Regions from separate parts of the Spirosoma liriopis genome, predicted to be linked through region 2. Evidence: riboswitches for the same ligand, from Rfam matches in the RefSeq annotation. Region 2 holds a riboswitch; the other holds the start of a gene.

Region 1 (3,123 bases), on a different contig from region 2:
AAGCGGGCAAAAGATCGGTTTTGAAAGCAACCGATTTATTGGGCTTAGTCAACTTTTATGCCATCGGCAAAAGCGTATGGCGAATAGTCTACAAAATGAAGTGACCACTTCCGTACTACGGAGTCGTAAGAAGGTAGTTTCTAACCAGAAAAAGAAGCGTTTTCGGTTTCGCCGTGAGCCGGATGGGTAGGAACTACTCGCAAAAGTCAAACGATAGAACCTTTTTTAGATACAGATATACGGCGCTGACCGATGGATAAAGCCGGTTTACAGCAACACAGATGCCGATCAGGACGCAAATAGACTGGTCAGCTGATAAAATTGTAAGAGAGAATATGTCAATTAGAAATCCCGATGATGTTATTTCGTCGGGATTTTTTGTTGGCTGTCTAGGGCTACCAATCTTAAGAAAGGTGTTTTTTCTTCTTCCATTGGGAGTAAACCAACTGAATGATCCCGTCTTTCAAGCCCAAGTCTGGGACTATAATTGTATTGGCCCCGGCCCATTTCATGACCGATACGTAAATGTCGGCAGCTGGGACAATGACATCGGCGCGGTCGGCGTTCAGACGGAGTTTATTGATTCGATCTTCCTGACTGAAACCTGCAATGTGGTTGCGAATCCGTTCAATTTCAACTCGGGTGGTTTCCGATTCGGATGTCTTAGACGCCAAGTTGAACAGCTTGCTGATGTTACCGCCCGTACCAACCGCCGTTATTTCTTCCGACGAATCAACGTTGTCTTCTACCCAATCTTCAATTTTCCGCCAGGCCCCTTTGGTTTCTTTGCCTTCCAGCAGCCGAACCGACCCAATTTTAAACGATTTGGAATTGATTTTCTGCCGGTTCTTGTACAGGTTTAACTCCGTACTGCCTCCGCCCACATCAATGTGCAGAAACTGCCGGTCGTCGAGGGCCTGCACGACCACGTTGTTGATCAGTTCGGCTTCTTTACTACCGTCGATAATGTGTATTTTGATGCCCGTTAAGGCTTCGATTCGCTTGGCAACTTCGTGTCCGTTCGACGATTCGCGCATGGCTGATGTGGCACAGGCCATGTAATCTTCGACTTCGTGCAGTTCCATCAGCAGTTTATAGACCTGCATGAGTTTAGCCGTCCGGGCTTCACTTTCGGGCGTCAGTTCACCAAAATTGAACACATCGTGCCCAAGGCGAAGGGGAAATCGTACGTATTCGACGCGCTTGAAGCTGATTACCTCATCGTTGTGTAATACCGTTGAGATTTGCAGACGAGCCGCATTGGAACCGATATCAATGGCTGCTAGTTTCATCAAATATAAAGCGTGAGAGACTGGTTTGTTAGAAGAGCGCCTATGCGAATCAGGGCAGAACTGCTAACCAGTCAGTTATCCCATTTACTAAATTCATCCGTCAATTGTTCGGCCAAAAATAGGTTATTTTTGGGGACTATGGCTATAACCTATATCTTTGCTTAAGTGCTTATCAAGAAAGACGGAGGGACTGGACCCTACGATGTCTTGGCAACCAGCCGCTTAGTTTAGAGTCGGAAAAGGTGCCGCATTCCACCCCGGTTTTGTGGGGACAGATAAGTTAGCATTCCTGCTCTCTTCTCCTGATAAGCCCCTTCTTGTAGCGAATTGCTTTAAGGCTGCTCTTGGCATGCCTATGACTTTATAAACTTTTGGATCACTTGGAACTGATTACAGACCTTCTGAAAAAGCGAATTCTTGTTCTCGACGGTGCGATGGGAACGATGATTCAACGTTACAATCTTACCGAGGAAGACTACCGGGGAGAGCGCTTTAAGGACTATCCGCATGATGTAAAAGGAAACAACGATTTGCTGTCGATTACGCAGCCCGGTATCATTCAGGAGATTCATAAGCAATACTTGGAAGCCGGAGCGGATATTATCGAAACCAACACGTTCAGCAGTACGACCATCGCCATGGCGGATTACCACATGGAAGAGTTGGCTTACGAACTGAACTATGAGTCGGCCCGGATTGCCAAGGAAGCCGCCGTAGAAATAACGAACCAGAACCTGGATAAACCGCGCTTTGTGGCGGGGGCGATGGGTCCCACCAACCGCACCGCTTCGCTATCACCCGATGTCAACAATCCGGGTTATCGGGCCATTACGTTCGACGAACTGGTCAGTGCGTATTACGAGCAGGTAAGTGGTCTGGTCGAAGGCGGTTCGGATTTATTGCTAATCGAAACCATCTTCGATACGCTTAACGCGAAAGCTGCGTTGTTTGCCATCGATAAATATTTCGCGCTGAATCCGCAGCAGCGGGTCCTGCCCATCATGGTGTCGGGTACGATTACCGATGCTAGTGGGCGAACCCTGTCGGGACAAACGACGGAGGCTTTCCTGTATTCGGTTTCGCACTTGCCCTTGCTGAGCGTTGGCCTGAACTGTGCCCTTGGTGCCGAGCTGATGCGGCCTTACATCCAGACGCTGGCCAAGGAAGCCCCATTTTTTACGTCGGCCTATCCGAACGCGGGACTGCCCAACGAATTTGGCGAGTATGACGAAACGCCCGATAGTATGGCCTCGCAGGTCGAAGGGTTCATCCGTGATAGCTTTGTCAATATCGTTGGTGGCTGTTGTGGATCAACCCCGGATCACATCCAGGCGATTGCCAGGGTAGCCGCTAAGTACCCGCCCCGCCCACTGCCGGAGCCCGAACCGTACCAGAAACTGAGCGGTCTGGAACCGTTAAAGATCACGGAACAAACCAACTTCCTGAATATCGGTGAGCGGACCAACGTGACGGGATCGAAAAAATTCGCCCGGCTCATCAAGGAAGGAAATTACGACGAAGCCCTGAGCATTGCCCGTGGGCAGGTTGAAGGTGGAGCGCAGGTGATCGACGTGAACATGGACGAAGGGATGCTGGATTCGGTAGAAGCCATGACCACCTTCCTGAACCTGATTGCCGCCGAACCCGACATCGCCCGCGTTCCGATCATGGTCGATTCGTCGAAGTGGGAAGTGATCGAAGCCGGTCTGAAATGCGTTCAGGGAAAAGCCATTGTCAACTCTATTTCGCTCAAGGAAGGGGAGGAAGCGTTTATCGAACGGGCCAACCTGGTTAAACGGTACGGGGCCGCAGCCGTGGTCATGGCGTTCGA
Region 2 (3,123 bases):
CCTGATCTTTCAGGTTATTTTCAACCCCGTTTCTGAATCGCCTACGTACATCACTGCCGTCACGGGCGTTATGCTCTGGTGGTTCTATTGCCCGCAAAGCGTATTAGACCGAGTCTTACTAATCAGTTGCCTCGTCTTGACGGTTTTTTCGCCGAGTGATATATTTCCGGTCTATCTGCGCGATCGTTTTGTCTTACCATACGCGCTGAAAGCATTACCTTGCGTGCTGATCTGGTTCCGAATTATTTACCTGATGCACAGACCGACTCCGTTTTCTTCGTCAACAGATGTTCGGGAGGCTGGGCTTTCACTCGAAAACAACACGTAGTTCGCCACGGGGGCAGGCTCGAAGTAAGTAAACGTCGGTAGATCAATTACACAATCATCCTTTATCCAAACACAAACTAAATGGCGCAAGGAGCGGCAACATGGCTTGATTTCTGGCAGGACGAAAACGAATTTGACGACTCAATGTCCGTCAATTACGCTTATTTTCTGGCGCGGGTAGAGAAATACATTCCTCTGTCGAAAAAGCTAAAGGTACTAGACATTGGCTCTGGTCCGGGCAATCTGGAAACGGCCTGGCACAACCGGGTTGCCGAGATCCACGGCCTGGATGTATCCAAACGATATAACGAGATCGCCCGCCAGAAACACGCTGGGCATCCAAACGTTTATTTTCACGATTTATCGCCGGACGATTATCTTAATTTTAGCCCGGTCCTGAACCAAAAGTTCGATGTGATCATCGTGATGAGCGTCGTTCAGTATTACCGCAATGCAGCCGAAGTAGAGCAGTTGCTGAAGGCAATAAAAGCGGTAGCCGCACCCGGTGCCAAAGCCATGATCTGCGACCTGATGGTGGGGGGTAGTGTACTCAAAGACATTGGCAGCATCATCGGTCGTTCACTCCGGCAGGGTCAGTTGCTGACGATGATCAGACTTCTGATTCGCTTACGCTTATCGGCTTACTATACAGTGCGCAAGAATAACGGCTTTCTGGTAATTCCTAAACAGGAGTGGCTGGCGATGTGCCAACGGTTGGGCTTGAACGCCCGCTTTGTGGAGGAGCCGCTGACGATGCAGCAGGAAAGACAAAATCTATTTATCGAATTCTAGACGATGCTAATCGTTGACAGTATTAGATAAATACCACGTCGTCGATCACGTCGGTACCCATGTCTTTATTAACGAGCTGGATGAGTTTCTGCTTCGCGTTAACAAGTTCGTTGCGCAAGGGAGCCGACGTAATTTCAATATGCAACTTGCGGTCCCGAACGTAGATCCGGTTGGTCCGCGAGGCAATGGTTGGTCCCATCATGCGACCCCAAAACGCTTCGAGGTATGTTTCGTTAAAGCGCGTCTGGAGTTGATAGGCTTTCAGTAACTGCCCGATTGCATCCTTCAACGATGTAGTTCCGGAGGTTCGTGTAGCGTTTTCGCGATTATAACGGTAAGTCTGGCTCATCAGCAACGTATCTTCCTTACAAAAGTAAACATCAGGCGGACTAAATACGCCCTACCAAACCGCGAAGTTGAAAAAATAACCCAACGGTAGAAAATCCCCCTGGCGTTTGGATTGGCGCCGTTTGCCTATTATACTTGCGCTATCAAGTCAATTGTCAGGCGTCAATCCAAACTCCGACGTCAATTGATTTATACAGAAGCGAGGAGAGATCAGGCTCTGCGAATCGCTGGCAACCTACCACTTGGCAAGGTGCTAACTCCTGCCTAAAGCAACCGCAGCAGCGGATCATTAGGGACTATAAATCGTATACTTAAATGCGCTATACTCAGCACTGTACGCCCCCCGCGGCCTAATAAGCATACTACCCTATTAAACCGAAGACTGGGAGTGGTCTTGGGCGGTTCTTTATGTTTACGATTTTCAGTTTGCGCGGTCTTCACTGAAAATGTCAGGCCAGAAAACGCATTATCCATTGGACATTCATTATTTCGACTACAAATATTCGTTCCCTCTCGAATCGGGCGAGAGCCTGCCGGGCTTTCAACTGGCCTACACGACACGCGGAACACTAAACGACGAAGGTTCTAACGTTGTCTGGATTTGCCACGCCCTGACCGGTAACGCTGACCCCGGCGATTGGTGGGGCGGTATGGTCGGTCAAGGGAAATATTTCAATCCCGAAAATCACTTCATCGTCTGTGCCAATGTGCTTGGTTCCTGCTATGGATCAACGGGCCCGCTGTCAACCAACCCCAGCACGGGTCGGCCTTTTCATCACGACTTTCCCGCGCTAACGATCCGCGATATGGTCGAAGCATTGGATTTACTGCGTCAGGAACTGGGAATCGAAAAAATTCACACCTGCATCGGCGGCTCTCTCGGCGGTGAACAAGCAGTTGAGTGGGCTATTTTACGCCCTCAGTTAATTGAGAATCTGGTGCTGATTGCAGCGAGTGCTGTAGCCTCTCCCTGGTGTATTGCCTTCAACGAAGCACAGCGTATGGCCATCGAGGCCGATCCTACCTGGATCGAACAGCGCGACGATGCGGGAACAGCGGGTATGCGAGCAGCGCGGGCGATGGCCATGATCTCGTACCGGAATTATGACACCTACGGCTTTACGCAGGCGCTCGACAACAATGAGCAACTGGACGGTTACAAAGCGGCTAGTTACCAACGCTACCAAGGCGAAAAAATAGCGGATCGTTTTAATGCTTTTACGTATTGGACGCTCTCGAAAGTTATGGATTCGCACAACGTTGGTCGTAACCGGGGAAGTATTCTGAATGCGCTCAATCAAATAAAAGCTCGAACCTTAGTTGTCGGTATTCGCTCGGATTTACTTTTCCCGCCAACTGAGCAGCAGTTCCTGGCCCGGCACATTCCAGAGGCCACCTACGAAGAAATTGATTCGCTTTATGGGCACGACGGTTTCCTGATCGAGTTCCGTCCCTTGGCGGGTATTATGCGGAAGTGGGTAACGGCTACTCAACCCAGTTCAACGAACGTAGCGGAGGTAGTTAAGAAGTAGACTTCCCATTTTTTCGCGGGTACGATCAGACCAAATACTCATGTGTTTAACGAAGTGCTGCAACACATTCTTTGCTTTTGAGTTATCATAACTTAGCACGGTACACATAACGTACCCTTTATAC

The links. A riboswitch is a leader RNA that binds a small molecule or an ion and turns the genes downstream of it on or off. The one in region 2 is predicted to bind S-adenosylmethionine.
Region 1: another riboswitch for S-adenosylmethionine. It lies ahead of metH (methionine synthase); the one in region 2 lies ahead of M0L20_RS05310 (homoserine O-acetyltransferase family protein).

What each region holds. Positions count from the first base shown of each region.
Region 1 is NZ_JALPRF010000002.1:1,343,187-1,346,309, forward strand. Features, by position in the region: gene M0L20_RS14575 (Ppx/GppA phosphatase family protein) at 405-1,292, opposite strand; SAM riboswitch class I at 1,459-1,574, shown strand; gene metH (methionine synthase) at 1,727-3,123, shown strand, end outside.
Region 2 is NZ_JALPRF010000001.1:1,277,997-1,281,119, forward strand. Features, by position in the region: gene M0L20_RS05295 (glycosyltransferase family 87 protein) at 1-328, shown strand, start outside; gene M0L20_RS05300 (class I SAM-dependent methyltransferase) at 409-1,119, shown strand; gene M0L20_RS05305 (DciA family protein) at 1,142-1,468, opposite strand; SAM riboswitch class I at 1,654-1,772, shown strand; gene M0L20_RS05310 (homoserine O-acetyltransferase family protein) at 1,941-2,999, shown strand.